DNA from 3 places in the Natranaerobius trueperi genome. Region 2 is predicted to be linked to each of the others. Evidence: a T-box and tRNA genes for the amino acid it is inferred to sense, from the RefSeq annotation. Region 2 holds a T-box; the other regions hold tRNA genes.
The links. A T-box is a leader RNA that pairs with one kind of tRNA and senses whether it is charged. The one in region 2 lies ahead of thrS (threonine--tRNA ligase), so its partner is inferred to be a tRNA-Thr.
Positions count from the first base shown of each region.

Region 1 (7,828 bases), on a different contig from region 2:
GAGCTTCTAATAATCTACCAATTATCGCAACTCCAAAAGAGGGGTGATCAACATAAGCATCTCCACTTACAATAATAAAATCAAGTTGTTTCCAACCACGATCATTCATATCTTTTTTGGAAATTGGTAAAAAGTTTGTCATATCAATTCCTCCACAAATAGAGTTTAATTATTATAAGGTTTAAAGTCAATTTTTATTAAAAAAAGTAGGTTTCTTTTGAAACCTACTTTTTAATGGTGGCAAGAGACGGAATCGAACCGTCGACACGTGGATTTTCAGTCCACTGCTCTACCGACTGAGCTATCTCGCCAAGTATTATCTATATTATTTTGTCTAGTTTCAATTAATTATTTTACAGCATTTCTGGATTTTTGTCAACCAGTTTAAAGATAGTCAGATTCATACAGATGCAACAATAAGATTTTATCAAATATTTCTAAGCTTGAAGTTGGAGATAAAATAGAATCCAAGAAACAATTAGATCAATATGACAGATTAGATATAGAATGAGACACCAAGTAAAAATCTAAAATAATAAAGACTGTAAAATACCATCTTTATTATTTAGGTATGGTCGGAGCGACTGGATTTGAACCAGCGACCTCTTGACCCCCAGTCAAGCGCGCTACCAATCTGCGCCACGCCCCGTTGTATAAATTATTATACAGAAATTATTGTGATATTTCAACCCTAGCTAGGGTATATTATAAATAAATTTGCAGCAAAAGTTAAAATGAGTTAAAATTTGTTAATAAGTTAATGATTATTATTTGTAATTAATCCCAAGGAGGTTTTAATATGAGTAATAAGCATACATTTGTAATGATAAAACCTGATGGTGTAGAGCGAGGGGATGTTGGCAACATTATATCACGCTTTGAAAACAAAGGGTTGGAGTTACAGAATATGAAACTTATGCATATTTCTAGAGACCTTGCCAAGAAACATTATCAAGAACATAAAGAAAAACCATTTTTCAATGAACTTATTGATTACATAACAAGTGGACCTGTAATTGTAATGATCTGGGAAGGTGAGAATGCAATTAGCGCTGTAAGATTTTTGATGGGAGCAACTGACCCACAAAAAGCTGAACCTGGATCTATAAGAGGGGATATGGCATTAAGTATTACTAAAAATATAGTGCATGGTTCAGACAGTGAAGAAAGTGCACAAAGGGAAATTAACTTATTCTTTAAGTAGAAGAAATGGGGGAGGGGAACTTAACTATGAAACAAATAGCTTTTGAACAATTTAAAATAAACGTCCATAAAAAAACTGGAATCAATTTAAATCAATATAAAGAAAAACAAATGAAAAGACGTTTAACTAGTTTAATGACTAAGAGAGGATTCTCTACTTTTGATGAGTATTGGCAGGCATTACAAAAAGATAAAGATCTCTATAGAGAATTTTTGGATAGAATCACTATTAATGTATCTGAATTTTTTAGAAATCCTCAACGTTGGGACATACTTGAAAACAGAATAATACCAAATTTAATTAAGCAAAAAAGAGATAACTTAAAAGTATGGAGTGCAGCTTGTTCTACTGGTGAAGAGGCTTACTCCTTAGTTATGTTACTTAATAAATTTTTCTCTTTAGATAAAGTCAACGTTTTAGCTACAGATGTAGATGAAACTGTCTTAAAAGAAGCTAAAAAAGGGAAATATTCACAAGAAAAAGTAAAAGAAGTGAATAAAGATCGAATTAAGAAGTATTTTGAGATTGAAGACAAGCTTTATCAAGTTAATAATCAAGTTAGAAAAAGAGTCACATTTAAAAAACATAATTTATTAGAAGATAAATATGAGTCAAATTTTGATTTAATTTTATGCCGTAACGTAATGATTTACTTTACTGAAGAGGCCAAAAAAAACTTGTATAGGAATTTCTATAATGCATTATCGCCAGGAGGGGTTTTATTTGTGGGAAGTACAGAGCAAATATTTGATGCAAATAGAATAGGATTTAATTCAATTGAAACTTTTTTCTATCAGAAATAGGATATAAAAAAACCTCGAGGGTTCAGCTCTCGAGGTTTGATAATTTCTGGCTGGGGCGGCAGGGTTCGAACCTGCGCGTGCGGGGACCAAAACCCCGTGCCTTACCACTTGGCTACGCCCCAATGTTATTAAGTAGTTTAGACAAATAAAAAAGATGTTATGTAATAACATCTAATAAAATGGTGGAGAGGGAAGGATTCGAACCTTCGAAGGCTAACGCCAGCAGATTTACAGTCTGCCCCCTTTGGCCAAACTCGGGTACCTCTCCAAAAAAATGGAGCTGACGGTGGGACTCGAACCCACAGCCTGCTGATTACAAGTCAGCTGCTCTAGCCAATTGAGCCACGTCAGCATATATGGCGGGGCTGACGGGATTCGAACCCGCGGTCTCCTGCGTGACAGGCAGGCGTGTTAAGCCGCTTCACTACAGCCCCTTACCTTGCGACATTTATTAGTATACAACACTGAAAACTTATGGTCAAGGGATTTTTTAAAAAATCATAAATTGCTTAATTGTAAAATGAAATTGAACTAAATAAAAACTCCATAGTGGACCCAACTGTAATATAATTAAATCACCGCAAAATAACTAATTACATGAAGGGTGCACACTATGGATTACTTTAATGATACACCAACTTCCCGCAAGAATAAACATCTAAATGATTTCGAGCGAGGGAAAATAGAGTTATTACATAAGCAAGGCTAGAGCCCATACGCTATTGCTAAAATTTTAAATAGAGCATCAAATTCAATTCGTAATGAACTAAAAAGAGGTACAGTAACCCAGATTAAGGCCATAAACTATGCCAAGTCTATTATCCAGATAAAGCTAAAAGAATATATAAACAAAACCGTAAAAACTGTGGACCTAAATTTAAATTTCTACAATGTGAAGAGTTCATAGCCCATGCTACAGATCTATTTTGGAACGCCAAGTTTTCTTTAGATGCTATTTGTGACTTCTTAAAAGACAAAATAAATTCCCAAAAGTAGCTAGGTATCAACTAAAACGCTCTACAATTACGTTGATGTAGGTTTACTCAATATTAAAAATATTGATCTACCACTAAAGACTAGACGTTCCACAAAACCTAAAAGAGTAAGGCACATAAAGATTTTAGGGACTCGTATTAGCGAACGACCTAAAGAAGTAAAATGAGCGTCAGCACTTTGGCCGCTGAGAAATTGATACCTTAATTGGTAAGAAAACAAAAACTTAGCCTGTATTACTCACTATTACTGAAAGGGTAACTAGAAAAGAAATAGTGCGTAAAATTTCTGCTAAAACTGCTGAAGCAGTTCAACAAGTTTTGCAAAACTGGCTTTTGAAATGGGCGATGCTTTTTCTAAAGTATTCAAAACTTTACTGCTGATAATGGATTAGAGTTTGCAGAACTTGCGTCGGTTAGAAAAAACTAGCGATACCTAGGTTTACTTTGCTCATCCTTATGCTTCTGGAGAGCGAGGTACTAATGAACGCCATAATGGCCTTATTAGACGTTTTATCCCGAAGGGTAAAAGCCTACTTGATTATTCGCGAGAAGCCATTGCTAAGTTCAAACTTGGTGCAATACCTTGCCAAGACAGATCCTTGATTATCTAACGCCAGATGAAGCTTTTGTGCTTGAACAGTGTGAGGTTTTACTCGAATGACTTTATATTACAGTTGGTACTAGTTCAATTTAATATTGAAATTCACGATTTAATAGATTTTAAAATGGTAATTCTTTAAAAAATGAACCTAACTTGCGATATATTTATTTGCAAGAGTGATCATTAAAGGAAAAATGAAAATAAAAAAAGCGCAGTAAATTTAATTACTATCTAAGAAAGTTTAGGCTAAAAAGCGTTTTTGATATATCAGTTTTCTTAAAAAAGAAGGGCTAACTGATGACAACACCTTGTTTAGCCCTAACTGAATAGGGAAGAGTCTCAATGATGTCTAAAAAGCTCTTACAGATGAAACATTTCTTGGTCCTTGAAAGAAAGAATGAGTTATATGTTGTAATTTTGATAATAAGAATAGGGATTACATTAAATTTAGTTTGAATAAACTTATTTGAACAGTTTAGTGAGTAAAGAAATAGAGTGGAGGGGATTTAAGTTTTCAATAAAAAAACCCTCGAGTAGTTTACTCGAGGTAACATTCTCTGGCTGGGGCGGCAGGGTTCGAACCTGCGCGTGCGGGGACCAAAACCCCGTGCCTTACCACTTGGCTACGCCCCAATGTTATTAAGTAGTTTAGACAAATAAAAAAGATGTTATGTAATAACATCTAAATAAATTGGTGGAGAGAGAAGGATTCGAACCTTCGAAGGCTAACGCCAGCAGATTTACAGTCTGCCCCCTTTGGCCAAACTCGGGTATCTCTCCAAAAAATGGAGCTGACGGTGGGACTCGAACCCACAGCCTGCTGATTACAAGTCAGCTGCTCTAGCCAATTGAGCCACGTCAGCATGTATGGCGGGGCTGACGGGATTCGAACCCGCGGTCTCCTGCGTGACAGGCAGGCGTGTTAAGCCGCTTCACTACAGCCCCTTGCCTTGCGACATTTATTAGTATACAACACTGAAAACTTATGGTCAAGGGATTTTTTTAAAAATCATAAATTTAATAGATTTTAAAATGGTAATTCTTTAAAAAAATGAACCTAACTGCGATATATTTATTTGCAAGAGTGATCATTAAAGGAAAATGAAAATAAAAAAAGCGCAGTAAATTTAATTACTATCTAAGAAAGTTTAGGCTAAAAAGCGTTTTTGATATATCAGTTTTCTTAAAAAGAAGGGCTAACTGATGACAACACCTTGTTTAGCCCTAACTGAATAGGGAAGAGTCTCAATGATGTTTAAAAAGCTCTTACAGATGAAACATTTCTTGGTCCTTGAAAGAAAGAATGAGTTATATGTTGTAATTTTGATAATAAGAATAGGGATTACATTAAATTTAGTTTGAATAAACTAATTTGAACAGTTTAGTGAGTAACGAAATAGAGTGGAGGGGATTTAAGTTTTCAATTAAAAAAACCTCGAGTAGTTTACTCGAGGTAACATTCTTTGGCTGGGGCGGCAGGGTTCGAACCTGCGCGTGCGGGGACCAAAACCCCGTGCCTTACCACTTGGCTACGCCCCAATGTTATTAAGTAGTTTAGACAAATAAAAAAGATGTTATGTAATAACATCTAAATAAATTGGTGGAGAGAGAAGGATTCGAACCTTCGAAGGCTAACGCCAGCAGATTTACAGTCTGCCCCCTTTGGCCAAACTCGGGTATCTCTCCAAAAAATGGAGCTGACGGTGGGACTCGAACCCACAGCCTGCTGATTACAAGTCAGCTGCTCTAGCCAATTGAGCCACGTCAGCATATATGGCGGGGCTGACGGGATTCGAACCCGCGGTCTCCTGCGTGACAGGCAGGCGTGTTAAGCCGCTTCACTACAGCCCCTTGCCTTGCGACATTTATTAGTATACAACATTGAAAACTTATGGTCAAGGGATTTTTAGAGTCAAAAATTTTTAGAATATTTCACAAGGCTATTTAAGTTTTACATACCTGCTATTCTATTTTTTAGAGGAGCTAAGACTTCTTCACCTTTGTGTTCTTTTTCTTTAGATGAAAGGTTATTATATAGATGATTCAGTGCTATTTTTGCTGCAGGATCCATTCCTTGACACCCTGCAAATAAAAGAACGTCACCAGTTGTTAGGTTTTGTAGCACACTTTTAACTGAATTATCTAAGTTATCATAGTAAATAACTTGTAAACCCGCTTCTTCTAATAGATCTATGGTTAAATCAAGTTCTTCTTTTGAAACTTTATCTTTTTCATCTACACATTCCACACTAGATGTCACATAAATTTCTTTTAAATCAAGCTTATTAGCCCATTTGATTAGTGTTTCAACATTTTCTCGATTGACTGTTATACCTCGACCACCACGAATTGCATAAAGTAGTTTCAGTTTATTGTATTCCATATGACGTAATGTTTCGAGAGTTACAGCAATATTTCCGGAATTAGCAAAATGATCATCTATAATCTTAAATTCTTGATTATATATTAATTGAAATCTTCGTTCTACTCCACCGAATCTTAGTAGTTCTCTTTGTATAGTAGCAGAACTTTTATCTAATGCTAATGCAGCGATTGCAGCAGAAGTTGCATTGTATACATTATGAAGTCCTAATACATTAAGCTGGATTTTAATGTGTTGTTGTTGAACTTTTTTATCTAACACTGTTGGTAAAGCTTCTTTAATATTAATAGTAAAATTACCACGCCCACTTGATAGATCTAGGTCATCAACCTGAACCATAGCGTCATTTCCTTTGACACTATAAGTGATAACTCTAGCATTGGTATAATTAATTAATTTTCTAGTATTTTCACAATCAACATTTAAGATAGCAATTTTATTAGATGTTAATTCTTCGACCAATCGTTTTTTTGCTCTAAAGTATTTTTCAAAAGATCCATGTAAATCAATGTGGTCACGGGCTATATTATTTATTATAGCCACATCATAATCTACAGCTGATACTCGTTCTAACTCCAACCCAGAAGAAGAAACTTCCATAGTACAATAAGGGAGATTTTTTAATTTCATTTTATATAAATATTTTTGAAGATCTAATGATTCTGGTGTGGTTAACCCAGCTTCTTCAAGTTCATCACCAGTTTTTACTACAACAGTACCAATTAAGCCTGTAAGATGATTAGAACTTAATATATTATCTATCATATAACTAGTAGTAGTTTTACCATTAGTAGAAGTTATTCCTATCATAGTCAGGTCTTTAGAAGGTTTGCTATAAAATATTGAACTTAGATAAGATAAGGCTAATCTGGTATCAGCTACTACAATTTGAGCGATTGGAACATTAGGTAACCTTTTTTCTACGACTAAAGCAATAGCTCCTTTTTCATAGGCATCCATTGCAAAATTATGACCGTCAAATTTTACTCCTTTTATACAGAAAAATAACTCATTACTCGAAACTTTTTGGGAATGATAATTCAAGCCTGATATTTTAAAATCAATAGAAACATCAGTTTTATTAGGATGATAAATCTCCTTTATTGAATAGTTTTTTATAAGTTCTTGTAATTGCATTTTTGACACCTCTCTACATTGTTAAAATGATCTTAATTGTTGAAAAAAAGTACGCCATGTTTCTAATCTAAACGCTTCAAAAGGGTTTTCGGCAATATATCCAAAACCAAAGATGAATCCAGCCAAAAATGCAGCGATTAACAATGCGATTATAATTAAAATCTTTTGATGTTTACTCATAATTTCACTCCTAATCATTATAGTTTGTCCATTCATATTGAAGTTTATCACGATTATATAAAATTTAATAGGTGAAATCAATTGCATAATAATAACAGATTTACAAGGAGGGAAGTTTAAATGTCTACTTTTGATGAACAATTTCAAGAAATATTTAATGAATTAAATCAAATTGAAGAAGATATCAAAAAAAATCCCCATAAAACCCAAAGTAAAGATGTAAACCAAAAGTTAGTGGATCTTCGTAAAGAAATAGATAAATGTATTGGGTATTGGCTACAGTTTGAAGAGAAATTATGGGCTATTCAAGATGAATATGGTTTAGATATACCTGACCAGTTAGATGATAGTTTAATATCAGCTTACCTGGGCTTACCAGAGGATTTTTATTCTAAAATACAAAAAGAGATAGAAAGTGAAACCAATGACACATACGAAAAAGAAAGTTCAGACCGTTTACCTGCTAACACTACCTTAGAAGAAAGTAGCGAATCAAGAGATCATAGTATAAAGTCATTTCGAAAA
Region 1 is NZ_NIQC01000033.1:10,945-18,772, forward strand. It holds gene CDO51_RS11320 (YgiQ family radical SAM protein) at 1-142, opposite strand, end outside; tRNA gene CDO51_RS11325 (tRNA-Phe) at 236-311, opposite strand; tRNA gene CDO51_RS11330 (tRNA-Pro) at 573-649, opposite strand; gene ndk (nucleoside-diphosphate kinase) at 800-1,204, shown strand; gene CDO51_RS11340 (CheR family methyltransferase) at 1,231-2,007, shown strand; tRNA gene CDO51_RS11345 (tRNA-Gln) at 2,055-2,129, opposite strand; tRNA gene CDO51_RS11350 (tRNA-Tyr) at 2,188-2,275, opposite strand; tRNA gene CDO51_RS11355 (tRNA-Thr) at 2,283-2,359, opposite strand; tRNA gene CDO51_RS11360 (tRNA-Asp) at 2,365-2,441, opposite strand; partial or broken gene CDO51_RS15540 (IS30 family transposase) at 2,621-3,663, shown strand; tRNA gene CDO51_RS11370 (tRNA-Gln) at 4,162-4,236, opposite strand; tRNA gene CDO51_RS11375 (tRNA-Tyr) at 4,296-4,383, opposite strand; tRNA gene CDO51_RS11380 (tRNA-Thr) at 4,390-4,466, opposite strand; tRNA gene CDO51_RS11385 (tRNA-Asp) at 4,472-4,548, opposite strand; tRNA gene CDO51_RS11390 (tRNA-Gln) at 5,068-5,142, opposite strand; tRNA gene CDO51_RS11395 (tRNA-Tyr) at 5,202-5,289, opposite strand; tRNA gene CDO51_RS11400 (tRNA-Thr) at 5,296-5,372, opposite strand; tRNA gene CDO51_RS11405 (tRNA-Asp) at 5,378-5,454, opposite strand; gene CDO51_RS11410 (Mur ligase family protein) at 5,555-7,123, opposite strand; gene CDO51_RS13900 (DNA-directed RNA polymerase subunit beta) at 7,145-7,303, opposite strand; gene CDO51_RS11420 (tetratricopeptide repeat protein) at 7,424-7,828, shown strand, end outside.
Region 1: it has a tRNA-Thr gene. The T-box ahead of thrS (threonine--tRNA ligase) is inferred to sense a tRNA for this amino acid. The anticodon was not compared.

Region 2 (7,828 bases):
CAGATACAGCTAAAAGAATATATGAAAAGAACCGAAATAACTGCGGACCTAAATTTAAGTTTTTACAATGTGAAGAATTCATCAATCATGCTACAAATTTGTTTTGGAATCCCAAGTTTTCTTTGGATTCTATTTGTGGGTCTCTCAAAAGACAAAACAAATTCCCTAAAGAAACTATGGTATCAACTAAAACGTTCTATAATTACGTTGATGCAGGTTTACTCAATATTAAAAACATTGATCTACCGCTAAAGACTAGACGCAGGACTAAACTTAAACGAATTAGAAAACATAAAAAGATTTTAGGAACGAGTATTAGCGAACGACCTAAAGAAGTAAATGATCGTTAAGTATTTGGTCACTAGGAAATTGACATCGTGATTGTTAAGAAAACAACTGAACCTGTGTTACTAACTATTACTGAGAGGAAAACTCGCAAAGAAATTATACGTAAGATTCCTGCTAAAACGACTGAAGCTGTACAAGAAACTTTAGCAAACCTGGCTTATGAAATGGGTGATAGTTTTTCAAAAGTCTTCAAGAGCTTTACTGCTGATAATGGTCTAGAGTTTGCAGATCTAGCATCTTTTGAGAAAACTAAACACCAAAGTTTACTTTGCACATCCTTACTCTTCTGGAAAAAGAGGAACTAACGAACGACATACCAGCTTGATTAGACGTTTCATCCCAAAAGGGAAGAGTCTCTCTGATTTTTCATCACAAGCAATTGCTAGAGTTCAAACCTGGTGCAATACCTTACCCAGACGGATCCTTGGCTACTTATCTCCGACGAGGCGTTCTTAGAACAGTGTAGTGTTCTACTGGAGTAACAATTTTTATATTACAGTTGGAAACTAGTTCAATTTAATATTGCAATTTAGCTTAGAAAATGAGTTGTGATTTATGTGTATTACGAGGCATTGAATTGGATATAATATAAAACTATAAGGGGACTGCATATTCTATGTTATCTTCAACTGTTATTTTTATACCGATAATTTCTAGTTTAATTGGTTGGCTTACTAATTTTATAGCAATCAAACTTCTTTTTTGGCCCCATGAAAAAATCAGCTTACCCATATTAGATATCGAAATTCAAGGTTTATTATCACGAAGAAAATCAGAAATTGCACAAAGTATAGGGGGAGTTGTGGCTAAAGAGCTACTCCCCTCAGGAAAATTAATTGAAGAGATTGACGAATATAGGACGATAAATAAGATTCAAAGGTCAGTTGAAAAAGCTATTAAAGAAAAGTTACAAACAAGATTGAGGTATTTACCCGAGTATATTAGAGAGAGAGTTATTGAAAATGTGAGACAGTCAATTGGTCGTAATATAGAAACATCTCTACATAATAACTTTCAAATAATACTTCAAGATTTAACTAGTTATATTGATATCGAAAAACTAATTAAAAAGGAAATTATGAATTTAGATACCCGAGAGGTAGAGAAACTAGTACTTCGAGTTGCGAGAAAAGAGTTTAAGTTTATTGAAACTCTAGGGAGTATACTAGGTTTTGTAGTTGGTCTATTTCAACTTATTTTTCTTTATCTTTTCTATTGACAAGCAGGTAACAAAAGAATATAATTTTCATAACAATCATTACCGATGAAAAGCGATGAAGAGGACAGTATAGTAGTGAATTCTGGAACCAGAGAATATCTGCCATGGCTGGAAGCAGATAACACCGGAGACTACTAGAAGACCACCTCGGAGCTTGAGACTGAAGTAAGTAAGTCGTCAGGCAGCCCTGCCTTATGGGGTAGAGCGAACTATATTCTTTTTTTAAGAATATAGTTAAGTTGGGTGGAACCGCGAGTAAACCTCTCGTCCCGATGTCAAAGACACGGGGTGAGAGGTTATTTTTATTAGCAAAATAAGTGAGGAGGGATAGTATGATTAATATTACTTTAAAAGATGGTTCTGTAAAACAACTATCAAAAAATAGTACTGTGTATGATTTAGCTTTAGAACTTAGTAAGCGTTTAGCGAAGGAAGCGATGGGGGCAAAAGTTGATGGTAAATTAGTTGGGATGGATTATGAGTTAACCGATGACTGTCAAGTTGATATTGTAACTTTTGATGAAGAAGAAGGAAAAGAAGTATATCGTCATACATCAGCTCATGTGTTAGCTCAAGCTGTAAAACGGTTATTTGATGAAGTTAAATTAGGTATAGGACCAGCAATAAAAGATGGCTTTTATTATGATTTAGACTTAAATGAATCACTTTCAGATAATGATTTAGAAAAAATTAAAAAGGAAATTAAAAAGATTATTAAAGAAGATCTTCCTATTGAGAAAAAAGTGTACTCAAGAAGCGAAGCTATTAAAATGTTTGAAGATATGGGTGAAGAATACAAAGTAGAGTTAATTAAAGACTTAGATGAACAAGAAGAAATAACTTGTTATCAACAAGGGGAATTTATTGATCTTTGTCAGGGACCACATTTAACTTCTACTGGTAAAATCAAGGAAACTGCTATTGATTTATTAAAAGTGGCTGGTGCTTATTGGCGTGGCGATGAAAAACGTCCCATGTTACAAAGAATTTATGGAACTTCATTTCTTAAGAAATCTCAATTAGAAGAATACTTACATCGGTTAGAAGAAGCGAAAAAACGCGATCATAGGAAATTAGGAAAAGAGCTAGAATTATTTAGCTTACATGAAGAAGCTCCAGGATTTCCTTTTTATCATAACAACGGTATGATAATCATGAATGAACTTATTGACTTTTGGCGAAAAGAACACCAAAAAGCAGGTTATCAAGAAATTAACACTCCAATTATATTAAACCGTCAATTGTGGGAAAGATCAGGTCACTGGGATCATTATAAAGAGAATATGTACTTTACAGAGATAGATGAAGAAGATTATGCTGTTAAGCCTATGAATTGTCCTGGGGCTATGCTTGTATATAAAAATAATATGTACAGTTATCGTGATTTTCCATTACGTGTTGGTGAACTAGGTAAAGTACATAGACATGAATTATCAGGTGCACTTCATGGTCTTATGAGAGTAAGAAGCTTTACCCAAGATGACGCTCATATTTTTATGTTACCTTCTCAGATTGAACAAGAGATTGAACGAGTTATTAATTTAATTGATAAATTCTACCAAAAATTTGGATTTAATTATTATGTTGAACTTTCAACTAAACCAGAAAAAGCTATGGGACCAGATGAAATTTGGGATAAAGCTACAAATGCACTAGAAACGGTACTTAAAAAACGTGGTATTGATTATATTATTAATGAAGGAGACGGTGCATTTTACGGTCCTAAAATAGACTTTCAGTTAGAAGATGCTATTGGTCGTTCATGGCAATGTGGTACTATTCAGTTAGATTTCTTACTTCCTGAAAGATTTGACCTTACTTATATCGGAGAAGATGGCCAAAAACATAGACCAGTTATGATTCATAGAGTTGTATATGGAGCGTTAGAGAGGTTTTTTGCATTACTAATTGAACACTATGAAGGAAAGTTTCCGCTATGGATTTCTCCAGTACAATCTGTGATTATACCTATAGCAGATAGGCATATTGAGTATGGACAAAAAGTTCAAGAAGAATTTCTAGAAAAAGGAATTAGAGTTAAACTTGATACTAGAAACGAAAAGATTGGGTACAAAATTAGAGATGCTCAAATGAAGAAAACTCCTTATATGTTAATTGTAGGAGATGAAGAGGTTGAAAATGGATCAGTATCTGTGAGAACACGTGAAGATGGTGATTTAGGTTCACGTAATACAACTGATATTGCAGATGAAATTAAACAAAAAATAGATAGAAAAGAATAACAGTGTATGATTGACTTTTGATAAGCTAGATGATATACTACCACTGAACTAAATAGGAAAGAAGTAGAAGCTACTCGCTTCTCACCTTACAACGTATAGTTCGTAAGGTTGCCGTGATAAAATTCTATGACTGTGTCTATTTTTAGACTATGGTTAATAGTGTATAAATTCGGCTAAAAAGAGCGAGTATTGATACTCGCTCTTTTATTATGTTTAATACTATTTATGTATAATTCTCAGGAGGTGAAAAAATATTAGCAAAGAGCTACCTGTAAATGAGCAAATTAGAGCTCGAGAAATTCGAGTTGTTAGTAAGGACGGTAAACAGTTAGGAATTATGCACCCTAAAGAAGCAATGAAAATTGCAGAAGAAGAAGGATTAGATTTAGTAACAGTTGCTCCACAGGCGAAACCGCCAGTGTGTCGTATTATGGATTATGGTAAATTTAAGTACGAACAAAATAAGAAAGAAAAAGAAGCAAAGAAAAAGCAAAAGACAATGAATATAAAAGAAGTTAAGTTAAGACCAAACATTGAAGACAATGATTTTAATACTAAATTAAAAAATGCTACAAAATTCTTGAAAAAAGAAGACAAAGTGAAAGTGACCATTATGTTTAGAGGACGAGAAATTACTCATCCACAAATAGGTCGAGAGCTTTGTGAAAAGTTAGCAAATGAAGTGAAAGATATTGCAGTAGTTGAGAAAAAACCTAGTGTTGAGGGGAAAAATATGATTATGGTATTAGCCCCAAGACAAGAAAAAGACCAATAATATATTTCTAAATACGCTAACATACGGAAGGGAGGATAAAATCATGCCTAAGATGAAAACTCATAAAGGTGCAGCTAAACGCTTCAAGAAAACGGGTAAAGGTCGAGTTAAAAGAAATAAAGCTTTTACAAGTCATATTCTTACTAAAAAGAGCCCTAAAAGGAAGCGTAACTTAAGGAAAGCGACTGTTATGAGAAAGGCTGATGAAAAACGTATCGAAAAGCTTCTTCCATAATAACAGTTATAAATATAGTCATTAAAAAGGAGGTAGAAGAAAATGCCAAGAGTAAAAACTGGAACTACTAGACGTCGACGTCATAATGATGTTTTGAAGCTTGCTAAAGGCTATCGTGGTTCTAAAAGCCGTTTATTTAAAATTGCAAATCAGCAGGTTATGAAATCTTTTAACTATGCTTATAGAGATAGAAGAACTAGAAAAAGAGATTTTAGAAAGCTTTGGATTGCAAGAATTAACGCTGCTTGTAGACAAAGAGGGCTTTCATACAATAAATTTATCAATGGATTGAAAAAAGCTGAAGTTGAAGTTAATAGAAAAATGTTAGCTGATATGGCAATTAATAATGAACAAGCTTTTGATCAATTAGTAGAAACTGCAAAAAAACACGTATAAGATAAATCATTAAGGAACTCTTCAGAAAGGGTTCCTTATTTTTCTTAGTGCTATAATATTGATTTTAAAGTTTAAAATATGGTTGAAATTCTAATAATAATTACAGTGGGGTGATATAGTAATGGTAGTAAGAGACAAGACAACATTCAACCCAGCTAAAATATTAGTACTAGGATTTTTATCTTTAATCTTAATAGGAACAATATTATTAAGTTTACCTATAGCTGTTAATGGTGATAGAGTACCATTATTAGATGCAATATTCACTGCTACATCAGCAGTTTGTGTTACAGGATTAGTAGTTGTCGATACAGGTACTACCTTTACAATGTTTGGCCAGACAGTAATCATGGTTTTAATTCAGATGGGTGGTTTGGGCTTTATGACAGTTGCCACTTTGATTTTTATGGCACTAGGTCGTAAGATAACCTTGAAAGAAAGAATTGTAATTCAACAACAATTTAATCAATTTGACCTACAAGGTCTTGTTCGTCTTGTTAAATACATAATATTTCTAACTTTGATTGTTGAAGGAATAGCTGCAATAATATTAGGTTTTAGATTTACTCAACTTCTAGATTTAGATTATGCAACTGGTATGTTTTATGGTTTATTTCACTCAATAAGTGCATTTAGTAATGCTGGGTTTGATATTATCGGAGAGTATAGAAGTTTAACCCCTTTTGTTGAAGATCCAATAATATCTATTATAATTCCTTTATTATTTATTTTTGGGGGTCTTGGATTTACTGTATTAGTAGACCTTAAGCGTTCAAGAAATCTAAAACGGCTTAGCTTTCACTCTAAAGTAAGTTTACTTATAACAAGTATTCTACTTGTTATTGGATTTTTTGTAGTACTTATTTTAGAATGGAATAATCCAGAAACTCTTGGAGCGGTCGATAGTGGATCTAAAATTTGGAGTGCTTTTTTTACCGGTGCAACACCAAGGACTGCAGGGTATAATGTACTACCGACTGATGAGTTAACTAATCCCACTACTTTATTTTTAATGGTATTAATGTTCATAGGTGCGTCACCTGCTTCAACTGGTGGTGGAATAAAGACCACCACATTTGGTACATTACTGTTAACAGTAAATGCTGTTATCCGTGGTACTCATGATGTTAATTTCTTAGAGCGTAGAATACCGTATAGTTTAATTAATAAAGCTTTGGCTATTATCTTTATTTCACTAGTCCTTGTGTTTATTGTAGCTACACTTTTAATGATTACAGAAAATGCGACTTTTGAAGAAACTCTTTTTGAAACAATATCTGCTTTTGGAACAGTAGGATTGTCTAAAGGAATAACACCTAATTTGACACCAGTTGGAAAAGCTATAGTTATTGTGACAATGTTTATAGGTAGACTTGGACCATTAACTCTCGCTTTTGCTTTTGCAAGAGGTAAAGAAAAAACTGGTGTTAGATATCCTGAAGAACGCTTATTAATTGGCTAATGTTAGTTATTGAAAGCAAGGAGGAAATAGTATGAAGAAAAAACAATTCGCAGTTGTTGGACTTGGTAGATTTGGTTCAAGTGTGGCTTACACATTAACTAATATGGGTTATGATGTTTTAGTTGTTGATAAATCAGAAAATAAAGTACAGGATGCTTCTAAAGAAGTTACTCATGCAATCCAAGCAGATGCGACCGTTGAAAAAAACCTTATTTCAATTGGACTTAGAAACTTTGATGTAGTAATCATTTCCATTGGAGAAAACATTCAAGCGAGTATTATGGCTACTTTAATAGCAAAAGAGCTCGGTGTAGGGTATGTTGTAGTAAAAGCACAAAATAAAATGCATGGAAAAGTATTAGAACGAATAGGTGCTGATAGAGTTATTTATCCAGAGTGGGATATGGGTGCACGTGTTGCTCATAATTTAGCGACAACAAATATTTTAGACTATATTGAACTTGCTCCAGATTATTCTATAGCAGAAGTTACTGTTCCTAAAAAAATGGCTGGTAAAACCCTACGTGATCTAGATTTGAGAGCTAGGTATGGAGTGACTGTTTTAGCTGTAAAAAGAGAAGATGATGTAAATATCTCACCGAAGCCAACTGATAAGTTTAGAGAAAAGGATGTATTAATAGTTGTTGGAAAGCATGATAATATTAACCAAATAGAAGAGTTTACTAGCTGAACTGGTGGTGAAGTGATGATTACAGGAGAGAATAATTATTATATTAAAACTTATCGTAAGTTAAGACAAAAAAAGTGGAGACACCAACAGCAATTAGTTCCTTTAGAAGGTGTTAAACTGATAGAAGATGCGTTTTTAAATAACGTAGAATTTGAATTCATATTGTACTCATATAAAAATACAAATGAAACTCAAAAAAAATTAATAAATGAGTTGTGTCAAAGTGGAGTTCGTTGTTATGAAATAGATCCACAGTTACTTAAAAAAATTGCTTTTACTGAAACTCCCCAAGGACTTTTAGGCTCTTGTAAGTTTAAAGGAGATAGTCTATCGAAAATCATGCAATCATCAAAAAATTTATTGGTACTATATAATGTTCAAGACCCAGGAAATGCTGGAACTTTAATTAGAAGTGCTGATGCTTTTGGATTTGATGGTGTGATAAATATTAAAGGAAGT
Region 2 is NZ_NIQC01000036.1:2,164-9,991, forward strand. It holds partial or broken gene CDO51_RS15550 (IS30 family transposase) at 1-830, shown strand, start outside; gene CDO51_RS11710 (DUF445 domain-containing protein) at 965-1,567, shown strand; T-box leader at 1,614-1,842, shown strand; gene thrS (threonine--tRNA ligase) at 1,900-3,810, shown strand; ribosomal protein L20 leader region at 3,866-4,024, shown strand; gene infC (translation initiation factor IF-3) at 4,064-4,585, shown strand; gene rpmI (50S ribosomal protein L35) at 4,629-4,820, shown strand; gene rplT (50S ribosomal protein L20) at 4,863-5,216, shown strand; gene CDO51_RS11735 (TrkH family potassium uptake protein) at 5,338-6,678, shown strand; gene CDO51_RS11740 (potassium channel family protein) at 6,710-7,369, shown strand; gene CDO51_RS11745 (TrmH family RNA methyltransferase) at 7,385-7,828, shown strand, end outside.

Region 3 (7,828 bases), on a different contig from region 2:
CATCCTCTAGCGCAATTCTAACACGTTTAATCCCTGCTTCTTGTAATCTTTCGATGTCTTCTCTTTCTAATACTTGGCCCTCGTCTACTAGAACTTCGCCTGTTTCTTCATCAGTTATTGTTTCATTGACTTTTTGTCCTTGTAAACGATCAGATAATTCAAGTTTTTGATTAATTTTATAACGGCCTACCTTTGCCAAGTCATATCTCTTAGGATCAAAGAATAATGATTCGAAAAGACTTTTTGCATTTTCAGTATTTAAAGGTTCTCCTGGCCGTAGTTTTTTATATATTTCTAAAATCCCTGACTCATAGGAATCTGTATGATCTTTCTCTAATGTTGCTCTTATTCGTGGGTCTTCTCCAAAAAGTTGGAAAATGTCATCATCTGTACCATATCCTAAGGCTCTGATAAGTACTGTAACAGGAAGCTTTCTAGTCCTGTCAACTCTTACTGAAATGACATTTTGTGCATTCATTTCAAATTCTAACCAAGCACCTCTATTAGGTATAATAGTTCCTGAATACAAGGTGTTTCCATTAGTATCAATCGCACTATTGAAATACGTACCGGGGGAACGAACCAACTGTGATACAATGACTCGTTCAGCACCATTAATTATAAATGTTCCATTTTCAGTCATTAATGGAAAATCACCCATGAAAACTTCCTGTTCTTTAACTTCACCAGTTTCCTGGTTTACTAAACGAACTTTCACTTTCAATGGAACAGAGTACGTAACATCTCTTTCTTTACACTCTTCAACGGAGTACTTAGGTTCTCCTAATGAATAATCCACAAATTCTAATACCAAGCCACCTGTAAAATCTTCAATTGGTGAGATGTCATCAAACATCTCATGAAGACCTTCTTCAAGAAACCACTGGTAAGAACGTTTTTGGATTTCAACAAGATCAGGCAACTCATAAACTTCATCAAGCTTTGAAAAACTTCTACGCTGCTCAATAAGTTCAGATGCAGGTTTTGCCATAGTTCGTTTCACCCCTCACACCCAAAATTTAGCCCATACATAAAAACTTACAGTCTATCTAAATTATGATACCCCTAATAAAAAAAAATATTCTAACTTAAATTATATAAGTTAGAAAATATTTAGTCGTATTATCTCATAGCATCTTTAGATATTAACATAACATAGACATAAAGTCAATATTTTTTTCAGATAAATAAGAGCACCTTGTCTTCTCACAAGGTGCTCATTTTTCAGATTACTTAATTTCTACATCTCCACCAGCTTCTTCAATCTTAGCTTTTAAGTCTTCAGCTTCTTCTTTACTAACTTTTTCTTTAACTGCTTTTGGTAGCTCATCAGCTAAAGCTTTAGCTTCTTTTAGACCAATGCCAGTAGCTTCTTTGATAGTTTTGATAACTTGGATCTTTTTCTGTCCAGCATCGTTTAATACAACATCAAATTCAGTCTGTTCAGCTTCAGCAGCACCAGCATCTCCACCTGCTGCAGGCGCTGGAGCAGCTGCAGGTGCAGCAGCACTAACACCAAATTCTTCTTCCATTTCCTTAACCAGTTCTGATAATTCTAAAACAGTCATTTCTTTTACAATATCCATAATTTCTTGTACTTTAGACATTTTTGTATACCTCCTCATGATTTTTAATATTCAAATTTTAGTATAGTTAGTTGACAAGTGAATTAGCTTGCCTCTTCTTTCTCCTTGCGAACAGCTTCAACCGCATATACAAACTTGCGAATAACTCCTTGGCAAGTGCTTGCAAATCCAGTAATAGGAGCCTGGAATGTACCTGCAACTTTTCCAAGTAGTTCTTCTCGGCTAGGTAGTTTGGCAAGCTCTTTAACTTTATCTTCACCGATCACAGAGCCCTCTAAAATTCCAGCTTTTAACTCTAGTTCTTCATTATCTTTAGCAAAGTCATTCAAGATCTTAGCAGGGGCTACTGGATCTTCAAAGCCAAACGCAATTCCAATTGGTCCTTCTAGGTGACTATCTAGATTTTCAATCCCCACTTCTTCTGCGGCTATTTTAGTCAATGTATTTTTAACTACTTTGAAATCTACTTCTGCTTCTCTTAACTTTCCTCGAAGCTCTTCCATCTGGGAAACATCAAGCCCACGATAGTCAACTAGTACGGCACCTTGTGAATTAGAAAGTTTTTCAGTAAGTTCTTGTACCAATTGTTCTTTTTGTTGCCGAGTTTTTTTCAAGCCTTTCACCTCCTATAGCTCATTTAAAACAAAAAAGTCTCCAACCGTAAGACAGGTAGAGACTTTTATATAGGTATAGTGAATACACTTCACCTAAAAAATTCTCTAACCTCGGTAGGGTTTTAAGCCAAAGGGCACCTACTGTCTACGGTTAGTCGAAGGACTTTATTTAGTTTAACGACAAGATTATATTATCATAATCGTGTTTCTTTGGCAAACACTTTTCAATTAAGTTTAACCAGTCACTTGTTGAGGATTTATTTTGATACCTGGTCCCATCGTAGTAGAAACTGAAACGCTTTTCAAATACTGCCCTTTTGCAGCAGCAGGTCTTGCTTTAATAATAGCATCCATAAGAGCTTCAAAGTTTTCTTTTAGCTTTTCAGTTTCAAATGATGCTTTTCCAATAGGAACATGTACATTACCTGCACGATCAACTCTGAACTCAACTTTACCAGCTTTAGCATCTGTAACAGCTTTTGCTACATCATTGGTAACTGTTCCTGCTTTCGGGTTAGGCATTAACCCTTTAGGCCCTAATACTCGACCTAGTTTACCTACAAGACCCATCATATCGGGAGTGGCAATAGCAACATCAAAATCTAGAAAGCCTTCTTCAACCTTACTCACAAGATCTTCAGCACCTACTACATCAGCACCAGCGTTTTCAGCTTCTTGTGCTTTTTCACCTTTTGCAAACACAACAACTTTCATTGATTTTCCGGTTCCATGAGGTAAGACGATTGCACCTCTAACTTGCTGGTCATTGTATTTAGGATTAACACCCAATCTACATGCAGCTTCAACCGTTTCATCAAAGTTAGCCTTACTTACTTCTTTAGCTAAATTAAACGCTTCTTCTGGTGCATATAGAGTGCTTCTATCTATCTTTTCAGATAGTTCTAAATATCTTTTCCCTCTTTTATTGGCCATAATACTAACCTCCTTGTGGTTTTAGCGGGATCACCCTCCCACGAAACTTTTATTTTAATTATCGAAGGTGATTAACCTTCGATAACAATACCCATACTGCGAGCTGTACCTTCAACCATTTTCATGGCTGCTTCTAAATCAGCTGCATTCATATCTTGCATTTTAATTTCTGCAATTTCTTTTACTTTATCTTTACCAACTGTTGCTACTTTATTAAGATTAGGCTCACCACTAGCTTTATCAATACCAGCAGCCTTCTTTAATAAAACAGCAGCAGGTGGTGTTTTAGTGATAAAGGTAAATGAGCGGTCCTCGTAAACAGAGATCTCTACCGGAATTAACATACCTGCTTGATTAGCAGTTTTGTCGTTAAATTCTTTACAAAAAGACATTATATTAACACCATGCTGACCTAAAGCAGGACCAACAGGTGGAGCAGGCGTCGCTTTCCCGGCTTCGATTTGTAGCTTTATTACTTGAACAACCTTTTTAGCCATGATCTCACCTCCTATTTTCTCTTTTACACTTGTTTAACTTGGTCAAAATCAAGTTCTACAGGCGTCTCCCTACCAAACATAGAAACAGTCACTTTAATTTTCTCTTTATCAGGATATACCTCTTCAATTTTACCATTAAAGTTTTCAAATGGACCTTCTAGAATCTTAACTTCATCGTTTACTTCTAAGTCAACATCTTTTCTCGGTTCTTCATACCCCATCTGTTTCATAATACCTGCAACTTCATCTTGGCTAAGGGGTACAGGTTTAGTGCCAGAACCGACAAACCCTGTCACTCCTGGAGTATTTCGAACCACATACCATGAATCGTCATCTAATACCATTTCAACTAATACATACCCTGGGAAAACTTTTTTCTCTTGTTCCTTTCTGCGACCGTCTTTAATGTTAACTTGTGTTTCAGTAGGAACTATCACTCGGAAAATCTTGTCGTTCATACCCATGGAGTCGACTCTTTTTTCTAAGTTAGTTTTAACTTTGTTTTCATACCCAGAATAAGTATGAACTACAAACCAATTGTTTTCCATAGTATCAGGGACCACTAGATCCCTTCCCTCCTATTTGAAAAATTTTAGTTGATTATAAGCTGAATTATACCTAAGAATCCTGTATCTAGGATCCAGAAATATACACCAACTAATGCAACAGTCATAAATACTACACCAGTATATGTTATCAACTGTTGCTTATTAGGCCAATTTACTTTTTTCAGCTCGGACTTTGTTTCTTTTAAGAACTTTTTAGCCTTCTGAAAGAAACCCATACCACTCCCACCTTTTTAAATGACTCAGTAATTAACATACGATCTTGATTGAATTGTTATTTGGTTTCTTTGTGAAGTGTATGACGATTGCAAAATCTACAGTACTTGTTCAATTCAACTCTGTCCTGATCGTTCTGTTTATTTTTATAGCTCTTGTAATTTCTCTGTTTGCATTCAGTACACTCAAGAGTTATTTTAACTCGCATCTTTAGCACCTCCTGGTAGAAACACTGCTTATAGCCAGTTTATCACTTTTACAAATCTATCACAACATAAACTGTATGTCAACAGATTAACTAACAATGATTGTTACATTTTTTAGTGTAGTATACTTAATCTAATATACATTAAAAGAAATCGAAAGGCCAGGGACTATGCCCTGGCCTCTATCCTACTCAACAATGCTAGCTACAACACCAGCACCAACAGTTTTACCACCTTCGCGGATAGCAAACCTTAAACCTTCTTCAATAGCGATCGGAGTAATCAACTTAATTTCCATCTGTACGTTGTCTCCTGGCATTACCATCTCTACTCCTTCTGGTAGTTCAATTACACCGGTAACGTCTGTTGTTCTGAAGAAGAACTGAGGCCTATAACCTGGGAAGAATGGAGTGTGACGTCCTCCCTCTTCTTTCTTTAGTACATAAACCTCTGCTTTAACATGAGTATGAGGATTGATACTTCCTGGCTTGGCCAATACCTGACCTCTTTCTATATCTTCTCTGTTTACCCCTCGTAGTAATGCTCCAATGTTGTCTCCAGCTTCTGCTGAATCCATTGACTTTCTGAACATCTCTACTCCAGTAACAACAGTCTTCTTAGGCTTATCTGCCATACCTACAATTTCTACTTCGTCGTTTACTTTAACGTCTCCTCGCTCTACTCTACCTGTTGCAACTGTCCCTCGTCCTGTGATACTGAACACGTCTTCAATTGGCATGATAAATGGCTTATCTACATCACGCTCTGGAGTTGGGATGTAGTCATCAATTGCATCTACTAGCTCCCAAATTGGTCCACAGCTATCACATTCGCGATCTCCACATCCACATTCAGTAGCTTTTAATGCTGAACCTGTTACAACTGGAGTATCGTCTCCTGGGAAGTCATATTCACTTAATAGATCTCTTACTTCCATCTCTACTAGTTCTAATAGTTCTTCGTCATCCACCATATCTGCTTTGTTTAAGAATACTACAATATGAGGAACCCCTACCTGACGACTTAGTAGGATGTGCTCTCTTGTCTGTGGCATAGGTCCGTCTGCTGCACTAACTACTAGTACCGCACCATCCATCTGTGCTGCACCAGTGATCATGTTCTTTACATAGTCTGCGTGTCCTGGGCAGTCTACGTGTGCATAGTGACGATTGTCTGATTCATACTCAACGTGGGAAGTACTAATTGTAATTCCACGCTCTTTCTCTTCTGGAGCACGGTCAATCTTATCATAATCCATTCTCTCTGCTCCACCAGCTGATGAAATACAAGTAGTCATTGCTGCTGTTAAAGTCGTCTTTCCGTGGTCAACGTGACCAATGGTTCCTATATTAACATGCGGTTTCGTTCTTTCAAACTTTTCTTTACCCATACTTAATCCTCCTTACTTATGTTTGATTGATAATGCCACCGTCCATAAACCTTTAAACGTGATCTTTGAAATTTTCTGACATGTCCACTTCAATTATAATCGAATCGTTCATAAAAATCAAAAAATATAGCAGTTTCAATTAAAAACAAAAAAAATATGCGTTTCACATATTTAAGGTTTAAATGGTAGCGGCGCAGGGATTCGAACCCCGGACTCTGCGGGTATGAACCGCATGCTCTAGCCAACTGAGCTACGCCGCCATGTATGGAGCTCACGACCGGATTTGAACCGGTGGCCTCATCCTTACCAAGGATGCGCTCTAACCTAGCTGAGCTACGCGAGCTCGCTCCATAATATTCAAATGGTTGCGGGGGCAGGATTTGAACCTGCGACCTCCGGGTTATGAGCCCGACGAGCTACCAGGCTGCTCCACCCCGCGTCGTTTGCTGGAGCGGGTGATGGGAATCGAACCCACGCAACTGGCTTGGAAGGCCAGGGCTCTACCACTGAGCTACACCCGCTCGCTGGTGGAGAGAGAAGGATTCGAACCTTCGAAGGCTAACGCCAGCAGATTTACAGTCTGCCCCCTTTGGCCAAACTCGGGTATCTCTCCATAATTTTTACGCTGTCTCATCAATGACATGTGTAATTATACATTTATTCTAAACAAAAGTCAACCCTTAAGTTGAAATTAATCAGCTCTAATATTTAGATAACGTTCTAACTTTCTTTTCACCCTTTGCAAGGCATTATCAATCGATTTCACATGTCTATTAAGCTCTATAGCAATTTCTTGGTAACTTTTACCCTCTAAGTAAAGCATAAGAACTTTCCATTCAAGGCTGCTAAGGATTTCTGTCATCTTTAACTCGATATTATTATATTCTTCCCGATTTACCATTAGATATTCAGGGTCAGTTATTCTAACGCCAGAAATCACATCTAATAAAGTTCTATCCGAATCCTCATCATAAATTGGTTTATCCAAAGAAACATAAGAATTTAGAGGAATATGCTTTTGTCTGGTAGCAGTTTTTATTGCCGTTATTATTTGACGTGTTATACATAGTTCTGCAAAGGCTTTAAACGACGATAGCTTGTCCCCTCGAAAATCCCTTATTGCCTTATATAAACCAATCATACCTTCTTGTATAATATCTTCACGGTCCGCTCCAATTAAAAAGTATGACCTCGCTTTAGCTCGAACGAAATTTTTATACTTGCCAATTAAAAACTCTAATGATTCATGACAACCATCTCTAGCTCTTCTAGCCACATCTTCATCACTTTTGAGATCATACTTCTGGAAAATATCCTGAGCGCCTTGACTCACATGCATCGCCTCCGGTTTATATTCTCGGGTAACAAGCTTATATTAGCTTAACACATAATAATTATACATTAACTAAAAAGAAATCGTCAAGTAAAAGAAGGGAAAACTAATCACTTTGTCGAAAGCTATTAAGTTTTTCTTTCATCCTCTCATCTAAAAGATTCCCCAAAGTATTTTTACTATCATCTTTATTGATATAACGTTTACGTATACGTTGCGTCGTCGCATTAGTAATATCTTTTAGGTTTCTAGCCGACAATCTAGCGGCTCCTTTACCTAAAATCACTCGTTGTTCCTGCCAATCAGAAGTAGCTACTTCTACATTTCCTTGGGTCACCAGTTCATATACTAGTGCTTCAATAAGGCTGTCAGCTGTTTCCCCTTCTTGGGTAAAGATTACCATAACGCCAGAACTTTCCTCTGTGTGACGTTTTTTTTCTTTAGTTAAATGTGCATCAAAAACTACTATTATTTGTTTCCATAAAAT
Region 3 is NZ_NIQC01000004.1:64,447-72,274, forward strand. It holds gene rpoB (DNA-directed RNA polymerase subunit beta) at 1-991, opposite strand, end outside; gene rplL (50S ribosomal protein L7/L12) at 1,230-1,607, opposite strand; gene rplJ (50S ribosomal protein L10) at 1,670-2,200, opposite strand; ribosomal protein L10 leader region at 2,222-2,369, opposite strand; gene rplA (50S ribosomal protein L1) at 2,435-3,133, opposite strand; gene rplK (50S ribosomal protein L11) at 3,205-3,630, opposite strand; gene nusG (transcription termination/antitermination protein NusG) at 3,654-4,178, opposite strand; gene secE (preprotein translocase subunit SecE) at 4,223-4,414, opposite strand; gene rpmG (50S ribosomal protein L33) at 4,471-4,620, opposite strand; gene tuf (elongation factor Tu) at 4,806-6,008, opposite strand; tRNA gene CDO51_RS03090 (tRNA-Met) at 6,192-6,268, opposite strand; tRNA gene CDO51_RS03095 (tRNA-Thr) at 6,274-6,351, opposite strand; tRNA gene CDO51_RS03100 (tRNA-Met) at 6,371-6,447, opposite strand; tRNA gene CDO51_RS03105 (tRNA-Gly) at 6,456-6,529, opposite strand; tRNA gene CDO51_RS03110 (tRNA-Tyr) at 6,534-6,621, opposite strand; gene sigH (RNA polymerase sporulation sigma factor SigH) at 6,700-7,341, opposite strand; gene CDO51_RS03120 (NYN domain-containing protein) at 7,448-7,828, opposite strand, start outside.
Region 3: it has a tRNA-Thr gene. The T-box ahead of thrS (threonine--tRNA ligase) is inferred to sense a tRNA for this amino acid. The anticodon was not compared.